3 regions of the Shewanella vaxholmensis genome follow, and region 2 is predicted to be linked to each of the others. Evidence: predicted binding sites of a transcription regulator. Region 2 holds the regulator's gene; each other region holds the start of a gene.

Evidence for each region. Region 2 encodes sigma-54, which starts transcription at its own class of promoters, with help from an activator protein. Its sites were predicted from a motif close to GTTGGCACGNNNNTNGNNT; they were not measured.
Region 1: the regulator sigma-54 is predicted to act here: its motif matches at 1,148-1,166, upstream of flgB (flagellar basal body rod protein FlgB).
Region 3: the regulator sigma-54 is predicted to act here: its motif matches at 1,795-1,813, upstream of flgF (flagellar basal-body rod protein FlgF).

The regions. Positions count from the first base shown of each region.
Region 1 covers NZ_JAUOEV010000003.1:129,036-135,080, forward strand. The annotation lists gene flgD (flagellar hook assembly protein FlgD) at 1-267, opposite strand, end outside; gene flgC (flagellar basal body rod protein FlgC) at 292-708, opposite strand; gene flgB (flagellar basal body rod protein FlgB) at 711-1,115, opposite strand; gene Q4Q46_RS04185 (CheR family methyltransferase) at 1,259-2,098, opposite strand; gene Q4Q46_RS04190 (chemotaxis protein CheV) at 2,198-3,118, opposite strand; gene flgA (flagellar basal body P-ring formation chaperone FlgA) at 3,324-4,031, shown strand; gene flgM (flagellar biosynthesis anti-sigma factor FlgM) at 4,107-4,430, shown strand; gene Q4Q46_RS04205 (flagella synthesis protein FlgN) at 4,433-4,858, shown strand; gene Q4Q46_RS04210 (LPP20 family lipoprotein) at 4,994-5,443, opposite strand; gene Q4Q46_RS04215 (FlgO family outer membrane protein) at 5,440-6,045, opposite strand, start outside.
Region 2 covers NZ_JAUOEV010000012.1:117,766-123,810, reverse strand. The annotation lists gene lptA (lipopolysaccharide transport periplasmic protein LptA) at 1-389, shown strand, start outside; gene lptB (LPS export ABC transporter ATP-binding protein) at 386-1,117, shown strand; gene Q4Q46_RS12180 (RNA polymerase factor sigma-54) at 1,225-2,703, shown strand; gene hpf (ribosome hibernation promoting factor) at 2,732-3,019, shown strand; gene ptsN (PTS IIA-like nitrogen regulatory protein PtsN) at 3,022-3,465, shown strand; gene rapZ (RNase adapter RapZ) at 3,462-4,316, shown strand; gene Q4Q46_RS12160 (HPr family phosphocarrier protein) at 4,303-4,578, shown strand; gene mgtE (magnesium transporter) at 4,919-6,045, shown strand, end outside.
Region 3 covers NZ_JAUOEV010000003.1:122,699-128,743, reverse strand. The annotation lists gene flgD (flagellar hook assembly protein FlgD) at 1-212, shown strand, start outside; gene flgE (flagellar hook protein FlgE) at 295-1,677, shown strand; gene flgF (flagellar basal-body rod protein FlgF) at 1,850-2,593, shown strand; gene flgG (flagellar basal-body rod protein FlgG) at 2,604-3,392, shown strand; gene flgH (flagellar basal body L-ring protein FlgH) at 3,404-4,078, shown strand; gene Q4Q46_RS04145 (flagellar basal body P-ring protein FlgI) at 4,090-5,181, shown strand; gene flgJ (flagellar assembly peptidoglycan hydrolase FlgJ) at 5,199-6,045, shown strand, end outside.

The DNA.
Region 1 (6,045 bases), on a different contig from region 2:
TGCCATCTGCGCAATCATTTGGTCGTTGTCGACGGGCTTAAAAGGGTCCTGCATCGATAACTGTTGGCTTAATAACGAGAAAAAGTCATCTTGAGTTAATTGTTGGCTTTTCGCTTCCGGTACTATCGAATCTTTTGGCAGTCGTATGCCATCAAGAAACGGATTACCCGTTGAACTGGTTGATGAGTTGGTCGTCACAGCATTTGATTGACTCTTATTTTGAGCCGTCTGCGCCGATGCTTGGTTAATTTGATTAATGAGGCTCACAGCTTACCTCCTAAGTAACACATGTTATTTACCCATCCCAAGTGTTTGTTGCAGCATAGACTTAGCTGCTTCAGCGACTTGAACATTCATTTGATATGAGCGCGAAGCAGAAATCATATCTGCCATTTCTTCCATGACATTAACATTCGGTTTATAAATAAAGCCGTCCGCATCCGCCATCGGATGATCGGGCGAGTATTCTTTTAGTAGTGGTTTATCACTTTCAACAATGCCTTTTACCGCCACACCTTGAGAGGCTTGTTGCTGACTTTGCGCTTTGGCCATTTCAGCTTCGAAAATAGGATGACGGGAACGATAGGTCTTATCTACGCTACTCGAGACGGAATCAGCGTTAGCTATGTTACTCGCAGTGGTGTTCAACCTGACCGATTGAGCCGACATTCCCGAGCCAGCAACATCAAATATGCTAAATAAACTCATGATTAATCCCCTCTCAGCGCTTTCTTCATGCCACTAAACTTACTGTCTAAAAAACCTAATGACATTTGATATTCAAGGGCATTTTGCATGAATGCCGATTGTTCCTGTTGGATATCAACGGTATTGCCATCACCGGTATCGGGTTGATTTGGCACGCGGAACTTAACAAATTGCCCCGTCAACTCAGCAAGTCCAAAATGCTTGTCTGTCTCTTGCATTTCAAGACTATTACGCTGCTGTTGTTGGCCACGGGCGGCCTGCATTGCCGCAGAAAAATCAACATCGCGGGCTTTATAATGTGGCGTATCGGCATTAGCGATATTGCTCGAAATGACTTCAGCTCGCTGCGCTCTAATACCGAGAGTGTACTGATGCACACCCAGTGCATTATCAAAATTGATCGCCATAAAATTGCCTCCTCGTGTTACTCACGAAAACAAAGCAATTCATGTGCCAACATCAGGAGACAATGAAAATAACAATTAGGGTATGCTAGTGATGGGTAAAAAATTACCGACAAGTGTCGGTAATTTTCTTTAAAGCTGTAGACTTAAGTCTTTTTCTGGTAATAAATCCCTGGGTTACAACGGACCATATCAAACTCGTCCGTTAAACCAGCTATAGATTCGGAAGCACCAAGAAATAGAATACCTTTTGGATTAAGAGCGGCAGCGAATTGCCGCAAAATTTTTGCCTTTGCCTCAGGCGCAAAATAAATCAGCACATTGCGGCAAAAAATAATGTCGAACTTACCAAGTAAGCTATAACTTTCAAGCAGATTATGTGCTCTAAAGTTCACCAAACGCTTAACATTATCCTTTAACTTCATATTGCCTGAAGGCAAAGCATCAAAAAACTGACGCTTACGCTCTTCGGATAAACCGCGCGCTAATGCCAAACTATCGTACTCAGCATTTTTGCAACGTTCCAACATGGAAGGCGACAAATCCGTGGCTTGAATTGACGCACTACCCGCAAGCGCACCAGGCTTCTTCTGTTGATACTCAAGAATCGTCATCGCCAGTGAATAGGGTTCTTGCCCGGACGAACACGCGGCCGACCAAATCTTAAGTGGACGACCTAAACGACTATACTCAGGTAACAAAACGTTATGCAATAACTCAAATGGATAACGATCACGAAACCAGAGGGTTTCATTAGTCGTCATAGCATCGATCACTTCAGCCCGAAGCGCACGTTCCGTTGGCTTCATCGAATGCTTAACCACATCGGATAAGGATGGCAGGTTATATTTCCCCATCAGAGGAGCAAGACGACTGCGCACCAGATATTGCTTATTTTCACCCAGTACGATGCCGCTGTGTTGCTCTAAGAACAACCTAAATTGATTATATTCAGCTTCAGCGAGTGATTTATTTGGCACATTCACATCCTAAATCCTATAGCAAGCACCAAAATCAGTGCGAAACCATCATGTTATAAAGTCGAGATTATAGCGTAAAGCGTATCTAGGTACTAACTACTGCACTTACAAACTTAAGTGTTTATTCACGGCAGCAGCCAGTTCGTCGGGATTAAACTTAGCGATAAAGTCATTGGCCCCCACTTTTTGAACCATTGCCTGATTGAATACACCACTTAACGACGTATGCAGTACCACTTTAATATGCTTGAGCTTAGGATCGTCTCGGATCTCAGCGGTCAAGGTATAGCCATCCATTTCAGGCATCTCAATGTCTGAGATAATGAGAGGGATTTCATCGGCAACATTGTCCATTTCTTTGGCGATTTCTTTAAGCTTATCTAATGCTTCTCGACCATCTTTTGCGGTATCAATTTGTAAGTTCAATGACTCGAGTGAACGAATAATTTGCTTACGGGCCACGGCAGAATCATCGATAACCATAATATGGTAATGCTGGGTTCTGTCGAGGGTCAGCTTTTCATTGGCTTCTTCACTGATAGCGGTTTTTACCGGTGAAATCTCATCTAAGATTTTTTCTACATCGAGAATTTCAACCAATTCACCTTCTATCTCAGTTACAGCCGTCAGATAAGAATAACGACCGGCACCTTGCGGCGGAGGCATAATCGCTTCCCAATTCATGTTGATAATCCGCTCAACAGAACTGACCAAGAAACCTTGAACACTGCGGTTATATTCAGAAATAATGATGAAACAGTTTTCAGTACTCGCTAAAGGTCTACCACCTGTTGCCGCACTCAGATCAATAACTGAAATAGTCGTACCGCGAATATGCGCGACACCTTTAACATAAGGATTAAGTTTAGGCAAAGTGGTCAGTGGTGGGCACTGCAGTACTTCTTTCACCTTAAACACGTTAATCCCAAACCGTTGACGACCGTTTAACTTAAAAAGCAGCAATTCTAAACGGTTTTGACCAACGAGCTGGGTTCGTTTGTTGACTGAATCAAGAATACTCGACATAACTCTGCCTTGTTGTTCTGTTTATGTACGGCCCTATGACTCGTTTGAGTATAGGCATATTAATTGCTTACGTCTTATCTATCGATAAACATAGTCGAAACTGAGTCAATCTTCTGACAGTGATGCAAATTATTATTACAGTGGTCAGCTTCGAACTTGATAAAAGTATAGGTGCATTCTGGCGTTACAAGCTAGTCTCTTCATTATGAAAGTAAATTTAGTCTGTTTTTTTAGTGTTTTCACCCTCTTCATGCCCGCTTTTGCGAGTGCAGAGCCTATTGTTCCCACCGTATCGGCCATCTCAGAATTAGCTAAAGCGCTTATTTCAGAAAAAATATCTGTGCCAACTAATGCCAAAGTCGATATTTCGCCGCAATTAGTTGACGCAAGAATGCTGCCGTCACAATGCTCGTCGCCGATTAAGGTTGAATTGGCGAGTGACAGGGAAATTAGTCGTAATAACACCCTAAAAGTCAGCTGCGATACGCAAGAGCTCGCTTACCCTTGGCAAATTTATATCTCGGTGAGAGTGGATATTTTATTCCCCGTTGTGGTCACAACTGAAACCTTAGCGCCTGGCGAACTCATCTCCCCTAGCCAAGTTGCAATCCGTTACATTGAGCAAAATAGTTTGCGGGGCGCTGAATTTAATGACCCTAGTAAATTAGCTGGTGTGCGAGTCAAACGACGCGTCTCAAAGGATAATCCCATATTAAGCAACAACTTATGCTTTGTGTGTAAAAACGACTCGGTATCTATCTATGTTCGTTCTAGCTCATTCGAACTCAAAACAGTAGGCGAAGCCCTACAAGATGGCAATAAAGGCGATCGGATCAGAGTCAAAAATAGCAGTTCAAACAAAGAACTAGATGCTATAGTCACGGGCATTGGCGAAGTTGAAGTAAGAATGTAAAATAATCTAAAGCTTTTTTATAAGCTGCCGATACCCCAGTTAAGAAATCCCGTACACACGACGCTGGAGCCGAAAATGGCAATTGATATTAGCAAACTCAACACTGCAACGACCGCACAAGTTCGTTCAGGTGCAACTAAAACTAGCAGCGATCAATCTGCTCAAGTTGCCACAAAATCGACAACACCACAAAGAAGCGACTCAGTGGTGATTACAGCGCAAGCGCAACAACTGCAAGGAGCTCAGACTAAAATGGCGAGCCTTCCTGAAGTTGATCAAAAGAAAGTGGCCGAAATTAAACAAGCTATCGCCGAAGGCCGCTACAAAATTGACCCCGAAAAGTTGGCTGCCAATATTGCAAGTTTTGAAGCCGAACTTAATGACTTAAATAAAGAGTAACTATGACTGAAATAGCTAAACTGGTAGATCTACAACACGCCCATTTGGCTGTTCTTAAGCAAATCATACTCAAGGAAAAAGGCGCTTTGGTTGACCAAAACGCCGATTTACTGCTTTCTCTTGCTAACGAAAAATCACAATGTCTGAAGGAACTCAAGACTAATGACGATATTCTGGCAAACCACACTGATAAGTCTCAACTCACTCAGCAAACCGAACTCGTGCATAAAATGGCCGTTGTCAAAGACGCCTTAACTGAATGCAAAGCACTGAACGATCAAAATGCCAGTTTAATTGAGATGAATTTAGCCAGTCTCAATCGCTTCGCTCAAGCTTTACAAGCCAGCAGAAACGCCTCCAGCCTTACGTATAACGATAAAGGCAAGACCTCAACTATCTCAAGTTTAGGTAATGATTTAAAAGCCTAACAGGCGCATCAATTCATACTCTGTATTTCCAGCTTCTAAGCTCTGATTAAAAATTAAACTTTAGTACTTTGCAGAAATAGAAAAGCCGCATACTACTCGTATAGTCCGCGGCTCAATAGAGTCATGTAGAAATGACTAGAAATACGTGACTTCTTTCACTCGCTGTGGACGACTCTGTTGTTGATACAGCGCCCATACCTGTGAAAAATCCAGTTCTAACTCAGTGACATAATGATCGCCTGCCGGATAACTCTTAACGACCCGCGCCCCACGGATCACGCCAGAAACCGACGCTTTAACATTATCGTCAGTCAACATCCAATCACTGACACTGCTGTTTGCCGTTATTTTCTGCCCATAAACTTGTTCTGCTAATTCACGATAGGCCACAATTTTTGATGCTTGCATGGCCATCAACACTCTTTGTGATTGCTCTTTAGCCGGTTGAGTCGCTAAGGGCGCATATCCTATGGCCGTTAACTTAGGAAAACTCGGCGGAGGCACATCTTCCCATTGCACATATCTATCTTTAGCAGCGCAGCCAGTTAGCATTAGCGCCGCAATAACTAAAAGGTAGCGTTTCATTTTCCATCTCCTAAAACACGCACTTCATTCATGCCTGGACTCGCCTGACGATATAAGATGCCATTTTGTGACACAATTTGCTCCGAAGGCTGCATGTAGTTTGCCAACTCTTTTTGAGTCACAAAAGTTTGAGAGGCCGATACCACACGATTGTTACTTATGTTCACAATCCGAGTATTGATCGCCATACCATTGGTAACTGGGCTCATAGTCGAAACGACAAGATGCTCAACGGGAAGATTTTTCGACAATTGTTGCCAATCTCGCGTCAAAATAAAATCCCCATTAGCCGTCACTCTCAAGCCATCAGCTAAATTCAAATCCACTACATTAAACTGAAAGCTATGGAGCGACGTCATTAATCCTTGCTGTAACTGCTGCGCCAACGCATTTGTGCCATTCATGTCACCTACTAATACAGGGGTGGCGACGACAATTGGCTGATCAGAGCGCAGAGCATCATTTTGCTTAACGAGCTCTGTCACAATTCGCTGTGCTAAATGGTTGATCACTGCCGTTGGCGGCAACCCATTGCCATCCACTAAACTCGGCTTGGGCGGTGTAACCGATTTAGCCACGCATCCACCTAACATAATCAATGT
Region 2 (6,045 bases):
AAGGCTCGATAAAAATCCAAGCAAATGAACTGCGTGCATTTTCTGCCGAAGGTGAAAATAGCAAAATTTTAGTGGCCACTGGTAACCCCGCAACTTACAGCCAAGTGTTAGACGATGGCCGTCCAGCCTCGGCGAGCGCGAAAGAAATTCGTTACGATATGGCAAGCCGTACCCTGACACTGAAAGGCCAAGCTTCGTTAGATCAAGCAGGTAGCCAAGTGACGGGTAATGTGATCCGCTATAACATCATCCAGCAAAAATTGATTGCAGAAAGCACAGGTAGTGGTGACGATCGCGTGATCACTATTATTCAGCCTGAAAGCTATCAAGATGATGCCAAACCAGACGCGCCAGCGGATAAACCTGTGAAAAAGCAGGACTCTAAATGACCCAAATCACCCTAAGAGCACAAAATCTGGCGAAGAGTTATAAGAGTCGCCAAGTGGTTAAAGACGTCAGTCTAACGGTAAAGACAGGTCAAGTTGTTGGACTGCTCGGCCCAAACGGTGCGGGTAAAACCACCACCTTTTACATGGTCGTCGGTCTGGTTAAAAGCGATAAAGGCCACATCTTTATCGACGATGATGATTTAACCGCAGATCCTATGCACCTGCGCGCCCGCAAAGGCATAGGTTACTTGCCGCAGGAAGCCAGTATCTTCCGTAAGCTGACAGTCCATGACAACATCATGGCCGTACTGCAAACGCGCAAAGAATTGAAGAAAGAGCAAAGGGAAGAACAACTCGAGCATCTGCTCGAAGAATTCCACATCACCCACATCCGTGACAGCCAAGGCATGTCATTGTCGGGCGGTGAACGTCGCCGTGTCGAAATTGCGCGGGCGTTAGCAGCAAATCCTAAGTTCATTTTGCTCGATGAACCCTTTGCGGGTGTCGATCCTATTTCAGTTATCGACATCAAAAAGATTATCGAACAGCTCAAAAGTCGTGGCCTTGGCGTGTTGATCACCGACCATAATGTTCGCGAGACATTAGATGTGTGTGAACATGCCTATATTGTGAGTCACGGAAACCTGATTGCCGAAGGAACACCTGCAGAGATCTTAGACAATCAGCAAGTTAGGGCTGTGTACTTAGGTGAACAATTCAGGCTATAGTTAATCAAGCGGAGCCAATGAAGGCAATTTGTGCCAGCATTGTGCTCCACTCAAGATGATAACAAGCGACCTCATCCAACAATAATAACGTAGGGATCAGCGGTAACATGAAAGCGTCACTCCAGCTCAAACTGGGTCAACAGTTAACCATGACGCCACAATTACAACAGGCCATACGTCTGTTGCAACTGTCGTCATTAGAACTGCAGCAAGAGATCCAGCAAGCCTTAGATTCTAATCCCCTTCTCGAGCTGGAAGAGGATCAATTCGACGCCACTAAAGCCCCTGTAAACCAAACGCTATCCGATACGGATTTCAGTGAATCTAGCACCCTGCCGCCAGAAAAAGACAGCTCCACCATAGACACGGCAGAGTCGCTCACGAAAGAGTCCATGCCCGACGAACTCCCCATGGACACCACCTGGGATGAAGTGTTCACCGCCTCCCCTAATTCTGGCCCCGGTGGCAGTCGTGAAGATGATATGCCCTTCCAAGGTGAGACCAGTGAAGGCCTGTATGAGCACTTAGAATGGCAAAAAAACCTCACGCCGTTTTCTGAAACCGATTTAGCCATTGCTACCGCCATTATTGATGCCATCGACGATCAAGGCTATCTCACCCAAAGCACTGATGAAATCCTCGAAGCTATGGGTAATCCTGAGGTCGAACTCGACGAAGTCGAAGCCGTACTCAAGCGCATTCAACATTTTGATCCCATTGGTGTGGCCGCCCGCGATTTAAGCGAGTGCCTGCTGATCCAACTGTCGCATTTCGCCGCTGACACTCCCCATCTAGAAAATGCCCGCATGTTGATCAAAGATCATTTAGATCTGATCGCCGCCCGCGATTTTAGATTGTTGATGCGTAAGACTAAATTAAAAGAGGATGAGTTAAGGGACGGCATCGCGCTTATCCAAACCCTCAATCCCCGCCCAGGTTTATTGATTACGCCCAACGATGACGAATACGTCATCCCAGATGTGTCTGTGTCGAAGAAGAATGGCCGCTGGGTGGTTGAACTTAACCCAGACTGCATGCCAAAAATCAATGTAAATCAACACTATGCATCGATGGCGCGCAGTACTAAAAACCAAGCCGATAGCCAATTTATTCGTGGCCATCTGCAAGAGGCTAAATGGTTTATCAAAAGCCTAGAAAGCCGTAACGACACTTTACTTAAAGTTGCGAATTGCATAGTGCAATATCAGCAAGGTTTCTTTGAATACGGTGAAGAAGCCATGAAACCTATGGTGCTTAACGATATTGCCGAAGCGGTAGAAATGCATGAGTCGACCATCTCACGGGTGACGACACAGAAATACATGCATACCCCTAAGGGACTTTTTGAACTAAAATACTTCTTCTCTAGCCACGTCGGTACTGACGATGGTGGGGAGTGCTCATCCACAGCAATCAGGGCCTTCATTAAGAAACTGGTTGCCGCGGAAAACCAGAAAAAACCATTGAGCGACAGTAAGATGGCGCAACTTCTGGCAGAACAAGGGATCAACGTAGCCCGCAGAACCATTGCGAAGTACCGAGAGGCTATGCTCATTCCGCCTTCTAATCAGCGTAAAAGTTTATAACCTACAGTGGATATCGGAGGACGTTTCTATGCAAATAAACCTGAGTGGACACCATGTCGAAATTACCGAATCGTTACGCGCATATGTAGAAGAAAAGTTTTCAAAACTTGAACGCCATTTCGAACAGATCAATAATGTGCACGTTGTGCTCAATGTCGAGAAAATGCAACAGATCGCCGAAGCGAGAATAAATCTTATCGGTGGTGAAGTTTTTGCTACTTCAGAGCATGCTGACATGTATGCCGCTATAGACGCCCTGATTGACAAGCTTGATCGTCAGGTTATTAAACACAAAGAGAAGTTAACAAAACACTAATAATGGAACTTTGTACCATACTGCGGCCGGAGTGCACTACCTGCGCCACTCCGGGCAGCAAGAAAAAGGTACTGGAACTCATCAGCGACTTAGTCGCTGCCCAGTACCCGACCCTCTCATCTCAAGAGATATTCGAAAGCCTAGTGGCGCGCGAAAAGATGGGGAGCACAGGTATAGGTAACGGCATCGCCATTCCACATGGTCGACTAGCCGATATAGATCAGCCCATTGCCATACTCATTAAGTGTGAAGAGCCGATAGCATTCGATGCTATCGATAAGCAACCTGTTGATATTTTATTTGCACTACTGGTGCCTGCAGACCAATGTCAGCAGCACTTAAGTACCTTGTCTTGCATGGCCGAAAAGCTGAGCGACAAGCAAATATTAAAGCAATTACGCAAGACGCATGATGAAACGGAACTCTATCAGGTAATCACTGGATGAAACTGGTCATAGTGTCGGGCCGCTCAGGCTCAGGCAAATCTGTCGCCCTAAGGGTACTCGAAGATCTCGGCTATTATTGTGTCGATAACCTTCCCTTGCCCTTAATCGGCACTTTGCTTGAGCAACTCAAAGGCAGTAACGATCTCGTCGCCATCAGTGTCGACGTGCGTAACATGCCTGAGCAGGACAAGGTCTTAGTGAAGCAACTCGCGAGCCTGCCTCCTGATACTGAGTTAACCAGCTTCTTCCTCAATTCCAGCGATAAAATTCTGCTCAAGCGTTACAGCGAAACCCGCCGTTTGCACCCTTTGTCGAAGAGCCAAGTCTCTTTGCAAGAAGCGATAAAACTGGAAGGGAAGCTGCTCGAGCCTATGTCAAAACTGGTCGATCACTACATAGATACGTCGAACCTGAATATCTATGATTTAAGCGACCAAGTCAGACAAATTCTGCTCGGCAGCGTCGATAAAGAGTTAGTGATCAACTTCGAGTCCTTTGGCTTTAAGCACGGTATGCCAACCGAAGCCGACTTTATGTTCGATGTACGCTTCCTGCCTAACCCACACTGGGAACTGGCGCTGCGTCCATTGACAGGCTTAGATGAACCCGTGGCTGAGTTCTTAAATCGTCAACCACTCGTGAATAAGTTCATCTGGCAAATCGAAAATTTACTGGAAACTTGGCTGCCACATCTCGAGCGCAACAATCGCAGTTATTTAACTGTGGCGATTGGCTGCACGGGTGGGCAACACAGATCGGTTTACGTCGCAGAGCAATTGGCTAAACGCTTTAGTAACGGTAAACATAAAGTTTATGCCCGCCATCGAGAGCTGAATAATGCCAAAGCTTGAACGTCAGATCACCATCTGTAACAAACTGGGATTACATGCCCGTGCCGCTACTAAGTTGGTGGTACTGGCATCCGAGTTTGATGCGACCATCACCTTAATACAAGGCGATAAACAGGCATCTGCCGCCAGCGTGCTTGGCTTATTGATGCTTGAAACTGGCATGGGTAAAACCATTAAACTTATCGCCGAAGGCCCAGATGCTGAGCCCGCTCTGGATGCCATTTGTGCCTTAATCGACGCTAAGTTTGACGAAGCCTGTTAGTTTCATTTCATACTCAGTGTTCCACACAGGCACTCAGATTAGTACACCTCACATTTAACACTGCTTATTTGTGCAGTTCACATCTCGTTTCAAAAGCTTGGCGACACATTTGTCGCTCGACGACACGAACCATAGGCGATTACACTAGCGAGCATTACCGCCGACTCACCTTAGTCTTAACCGCCTTAATCTATGCGTAAAACGCATGACCTATGCCAGAGTGCTCTATCTGTGACTGAAGCATAGCTATCGCGAAGTCACCGCTAAGTCTCAGCCCTGCGCCAAGCAGCGCACTCTCGAACCAATTTGCCGCACAGTGGCGGACAACTATGGAGGACAAATGCCCGTAGATAATTCAGAAAACGATCACACCGGACATAGTCTAGACCAGTTAAACCAAGCGCTTAGTAGTGGCATGTTTGTGCACGTACGTAACATGCTGCAAAAAATGGCCGCCTCTGATATCGCGCTGATCTTAGAATCCTCACCACCCAGCGCCAGACAAGTGCTGTGGCAGCTTATCGATCAAGAACAAATAGGCGACATACTCGACGAGTTAAGCGAGGAACTCAAAGATCCGCTGATCCGCAGCATGAGTCCTGAGCGAGTTGCGAAAGCGACGGCGAGTATGGACACCGACGATCTGGCCTATATTCTACGTAGTCTTCCCGATGCCGTTTACAAGCAAGTGCTGCAGTCGATGACAGAACAAAACCGCCAGCGGGTAGAACAGGCCTTATCCTATCCCGATGAGACCGCCGGCAGCTTGATGAACACAGATACCGTTACTCTAAGACCCGATGTGAATATCGATGTGGTGCTGCGCTATCTTCGCCAAAGGGGCAACCTGCCAGACACCACAGATACCTTATATGTCGTCGATAAACAGGACAAAGTGCTCGGCGGTGTCAGGCTGGCAGATCTACTGACTTGCGCGCCAAGCACCACAATTCGCAACATCATGGACCCCGATATCCAAAGTATTCCTGTGAGCATGTCCGACAGTGAAGTGGCGCAGAAATTCGAACGCAATGACTGGGTATCAGCTCCCGTCGTTGACAGCGATGGCAAGCTGCTAGGACGGATCACAATCGATGACGTGGTCGATGTTATCCGCGAAGACGCCGAGCATTCCATGATGGGGATGGCGGGGATGGATGATGACGAGGATACGTTTGGCCCAGTGCTAAAAAGTACCCTACGTCGCTCACTCTGGCTCACGATTAACTTGTTCGCTGCACTACTCGCCTCCTCTGTCAGCAATATGTTTGAAGGCACTATCGAGCAATTTGCCACTATCGCTATCTTGATGACAATTGTCCCTAGCATGGGCGGTGTGGCCGGTAATCAAACCTTAGCGCTCGTGATCCGTGGTATTGCTTTAGGCCATATCGGCCAAAGCAACGCCCGTTGGCTTATTGGTAAAGAATTATCGATTGGCTTTCTCAATGGCTTAATGTGGTCGAT
Region 3 (6,045 bases), on a different contig from region 2:
GTTTAGATAAAGATGGAAAACCTGTGACCGCAGGCAACTATACGATTAAGGCGAGTGGGTTAGTGGATGGAAAATCCCAAGAACTGCCTGTTTCAACTTATGCCCATGTGACCAGTGTCTCTCTTGGTACGGCCAGTACTGGCGCCATTCTCAACTTGAGAGGCGGTATGGGCATCAAGTTAACCGATGTGTTAGCTGTGTCTGAAACCTAAGTTTGCCTAAAAGAATTTTTGCAGCATCCGAATTGGGCGTAAGTCGCTCATCAATGAATTGAGTCAAGTGTAGAGGTGAATTATGTCGTTTAACATTGCATTGAGTGGCATTGCTGCCGCGCAGAAAGATTTAAACACTACGGCGAATAACATTGCTAATGCGAACACCATTGGCTTTAAAGAGTCCCGTGCTGAATTTGCGGATGTGTACGCTAATTCTATTTTTTCAAATGCTAAAACTGCTGTTGGTGGTGGTGTTGCAACGAGTCAAGTGGCACAGCAATTCCATCAAGGCAGCTTACAACTGACGAATAACTCCCTCGACTTGGCAATCAAAGGTGGTGGTTTCTTTGTAACGTCCTCTGAATTAGGAACATTAGATCACGCATTCACCCGTGCAGGCGCTTTTAAAGTAGATTCTAATAATTACATGGTGGATTCGGCTGGTAATTATTTACAGACTTTCCCTGTGGATAAAGACGGCAACTCAACATCTGTGAGTTTAACCACGGCTAAGCCTGTACAAATTCCCGATACTGCAGGTAGTCCAGTAAAGACTGAGAATGTTACTTTACAAATGAACTTAAATGCTAAAGCTGAAGCTCTGGATCCTGCTTTATTTGATCCCGCCGATCCAAAAACTTATAACAATGTCACTTCAATGACTATTTATGACTCACTCGGTGAGGGCCACATCATGACCACGTACTTTGTGAAGCCTAAAGACGGTGCATATAATGGTGAGAGTAATTGGGTGGCTTATTATGCTATTGATAATAAACCTGTAAATTTAAATGGCCCTGCAGGTAAATACGATGTGGATACTGATGGTGACGGTAGTCCAGATGTGCCACCTGTTGCGGGCGGTGGTGGTGTTTCAGCGCAAACTGCTGGTGGCTGGACGGGGGCGGTGCTGAAGTTTAACTCAGTTGGAGCCTATATTGACAGTAATCCTGCAGTTATTACTACGGCGCCACTTGGTAATAAACCAGCTGGTGTATTAGGTGCTGGAGCGGATGGCACTCAAGCATTAACAGTGAAGTTCAATGCGCCAACGCAATATGCAGATCCTTTTGCGGCGACTGAATTGAAACAAGATGGTACGACGGTTGGTCGTTTAACTAACGTTGAAATTGGTGCTGATGGCCTAATTACAGCAAGCTATTCTAACGGTTCGAACGTTGCTTTAGCACGGGTTGCTTTAGTTCGTTTTGCTAACGAACAAGGTTTAACGCAAGTGGGGAATACGTCGTGGAAAGCCAGTTTAGCTTCAGGTCCTGCGTTAGCGGGTGAGCCCAATAGTGGAACTTTTGGTAGTCTCAGTTCATCGGCGTTAGAGCAATCGAATATCGATTTGACCACTGAACTGGTCGATTTGATTTCGGCGCAGCGTAACTTCCAAGCGAACTCTCGTACCCTTGAAGTGAACAACACACTGCAACAAACCGTATTACAAATCCGCTAATCATTACATTGTTTGACTAAGTGTTGCCGCCAGTGGCAACACTTAGCCTTTATCCTGCTATCAATTCACTTCATTTCCTTATTCTTCAATTCTATCAGTAAATTAAACGTCAACTTTATTGGCACGATGCTTGCTTTGCTATTGTCATGTAGAAAATTTGACGGAGCAGTCTGTGGACAAATTCCTTTATGTCGCCATGAGTGGCGCCAAGCAAAATATGAATGAGCTGGCGCTCCGTGCGAACAACTTAGCCAATGCGAATACCGACGGTTTTAAATCCGATATGGCACAAGCTCGCTCAATGCAAGCCTTCGGTGAAGGGTTGCCTTCCAGGGTATTTGCGATGACAGAATCTCCGTCAGCTAATTTTCGCTCAGGCCCCATAAAAACCACTGGACGAGATCTCGATGTTGCCATTAAAGGCGATGGCTGGTTTGCCGTTCAGGCGAAAGATGGCAGTGAAGCTTATACCCGCTCAGGCAGTTTAAGTTTCGACTCTACGGGTTTACTACACAATGACAGGGGAAATCCTGTTATGGGAGATGCGGGCCCCATAGTGTTGCCGCTCCCTATTGAGAAGGTTTCAATTTCTCAGGATGGCATTATTTCTGTTCGACCTCAGGGCGCTACCGCTGAAGTGGTGGAAGAAGTTGGTCGCTTGAAACTCGTTAATCCCGGTAATGCGCAGATGATGCGTGGTGAAGATGGATTATTTCGACAAATGTCAGGAGAACCAGCACCAGCTGATCCTTTCGTCGCAGTTGAAAGTGGCGCAGTGGAAGGCAGTAACGTAAATCCTGTCGATGAAATGGTGTCTTTGATTGACCTTCAGCGTCAGTTTGAATTGCAAGTCAAGATGATGAAAACCGCGGAAGAAAATGATCGCGCTTCATCCTCATTAATGCGTATTAGTTAGGAGATAGATTATGCATCCGGCGTTATGGATTAGTAAAACTGGCTTAGACGCACAGCAAACTGACATTGCGGTGATCTCAAACAACGTGGCGAACGCCAGCACTGTGGGCTACAAGAAAAGTCGCGCAGTATTTGAAGATTTGCTTTACCAAACAGTTAACCAAGCGGGCGGTGTCAGCGCTTCTAACACTAAGTTACCTAATGGGTTAAACATAGGTGCGGGTACCAAAGTCGTCGCCACGCAGAAAATGTTTACCCAAGGCAACATGCTGACTACGGATAACTCATTGGATCTGATGATTGAAGGCCCCGGCTTTTTTGAAATCCAGCTACCCGATGGTACTGCAGCCTATACCCGAAACGGTCAGTTTACCTTAGACGATACGGGCCAGATTGTGACACCCGGTTCTGGCTACTTGCTGCAACCCGCGATCACTATTCCTGACAATGCGACCAGTATTACCGTTTCCGCGGAGGGGGAAGTTTCAGTGAAAACCCCTGGTACTGCTGAGAACCAAGTTGTGGGTCAGTTGACTATGACGGATTTTATTAATCCATCGGGTCTAGATCCCATGGGGCAAAACTTATACACGGAAACTGGTGCGAGCGGCACGCCAATTCAAGGTACCGCTTCGTTAGATGGCATGGGAGCGATTCGTCAAGGCGCCTTAGAAACCTCTAACGTTAACGTGACCGAAGAACTGGTGAACCTTATCGAAAGTCAGCGCATTTACGAGATGAACTCAAAAGTGATTTCAGCGGTAGATCAAATGCTGTCTTATGTGACTCAGAATTTATAGAGGCAAACATCATGGCTAGATATCTTGTGGTGGCCGTCGCGTTATTGCTTGCAGCCTGTAGCTCGACGCAAAAGAAACCCCTTGCGGATGATCCCTTTTACGCGCCGGTATACCCAGAGGCTCCGCCAACAAAAATTGCTGCGACTGGTTCTATTTATCAAGACAGTCAAGCATCTAGCTTGTATTCGGATATTCGTGCTCACAAAGTGGGTGACATTATCACTATCGTTTTGAAAGAGTCGACTCAAGCTAAGAAGAGTGCAGGCAATCAGATTAAAAAAGGCTCCGACATGAGCTTAGATCCCATTTTTGCTGGTGGTAGTAATGTGTCCATTGGCGGAGTGCCAATTGATTTACGTTATAAAGATAGCATGAACACTAAGCGTGAATCGGATGCGGATCAGAGCAACAGTTTAGATGGCAGCATCTCGGCAAACGTGATGCAAGTGTTGAATAACGGCAGCTTAGTGATCCGCGGCGAAAAATGGATCTCAATCAATAACGGTGATGAGTTTATTCGCGTCACAGGTTTGGTTCGCTCGCAGGATATTAAACCCGATAACACTATCGATTCAACGCGGATGGCCAATGCCCGTATTCAATACAGTGGCACTGGTACTTTCGCAGATGCTCAAAAAGTGGGCTGGTTAAGCCAGTTCTTTATGAGCGACTGGTGGCCCTTCTAAGGAGTCGTATCATGAAATATAAACTGGTATTAGCCATTGCTGCACTAGTGTTTTCTTTACCTAGTCAGGCTGAACGAATTAAAGATATTGCCAATGTGCAGGGCGTACGCAGTAACCAGTTGATCGGTTATGGCTTAGTGGTTGGTTTGCCGGGAACGGGTGAAAAAACCAGTTATACCGAGCAAACCTTTATGACTATGCTCAAAAATTTCGGCATTAATCTTCCTGACAACGTCAAACCAAAGATTAAAAACGTTGCTGTGGTTGCCGTACACGCCGATATGCCAGCCTTTATCAAACCGGGTCAAGATCTTGACGTCACCGTATCTAGCTTAGGCGAAGCCAAAAGTTTACGCGGTGGCACCTTGCTACAAACCTTTTTGAAAGGTGTTGACGGTAATGTGTATGCCATAGCCCAAGGCAGCTTAGTGGTGAGTGGTTTTAGTGCAGATGGTTTAGATGGTTCAAAGGTCATTCAAAATACCCCAACAGTTGGCCGTATACCCAATGGCGCGATTGTTGAGCGCAGTGTGGCGACCCCATTTTCAACTGGCGATTATTTGACGTTTAACCTACGTCGTTCTGATTTCTCTACCGCACAACGGATGGCCGATGCGATTAATGAGCTATTAGGCCCTGATATGGCGCGTCCTTTAGACGCAACATCTGTGCAGGTTAATGCTCCGCGTGATGTATCACAACGGGTGTCTTTTTTAGCAACGCTTGAAAACCTCGATGTTATCCCAGCAGAAGAATCTGCCAAAGTGATTGTTAACTCACGTACCGGAACCATAGTGGTTGGGCAAAACGTGCGTTTACTCCCAGCGGCGATTACCCATGGCGGCATGACAGTCACGATTGCTGAGGCTACGCAGGTTTCACAGCCAAATGCCTTGGCTAATGGTCAAACAACCGTCACCAGCAATAGTACGATTACAGCGACAGAAAGTGATCGCCGTATGTTTATGTTTAATCCAGGCACTACGCTGGATGAGCTGGTTAGAGCGGTTAACTTGGTCGGTGCAGCCCCTTCAGATGTGTTAGCAATACTGGAAGCGTTAAAAGTGGCAGGAGCTTTGCATGGTGAACTTATCATCATCTAATTTCTGTCGGGAAAATCATGGAAAAGCTTTCAAGTTCATCACATTTTCTTGACCTGGGCGGCTTAGATTCACTCCGCGCCCAGGCACAGAAGGATGAGAAGGGCGCCTTGAAAAAGGTCGCCCAACAATTTGAAGGTATTTTCGTGCAAATGCTGATGAAAAGTATGCGCGATGCCAATGCGGTTTTTAAGTCTGATAGTCCTCTCAATAGCCAATACACTCAGTTTTACGAACAGATGCGCGATCAGCAGTTATCGGTCGATTTATCTGACAAAGGGGTATTGGGCCTTGCCGATATGATGGTGCAGCAACTCTCCCCTGAAACCAGTCATTTCACGCCAGCATCGGTATTACGCGACGATGGCGGTATGAAAATGCTCCATGATGCTAAAGCCCTTAACGTGCCAATGCAGAGTGCAGCCGCTCCAGTGGTTGAACCCACAGTTGTTAATCATGGTGTCCCCGCTGCCATTGCTCGACCAGCATTTGAGCCCGATAGAGCCATGAATGCAAACTCATCAATGGACATTGATACGCCTCATCGTTTACTGGCAATTGATACACCTAAGCCAAGCTGGAGCGAACAGTCACTTTCTGTCGTTGAACCTGTGATTAGCGGCCAAGTTTTGCCGACGGCGGCCTTTAGGGAAACCCAGAAAATAGTCCGCTTCGGTAGTCGCGAAGAGTTTTTGGCGACCTTATACCCACACGCTGAAAAAGCGGCAAAAGCATTAGGTACCCAGCCAGAAGTATTGTTGGCGCAATCGGCGCTTGAAACTGGCTGGGGACAAAAAATTGTTCGTGGCAATAACGGCGCGCCAAGTCATAACCTATTCAATATTAAAGCTGATCGCCGTTGGCAGG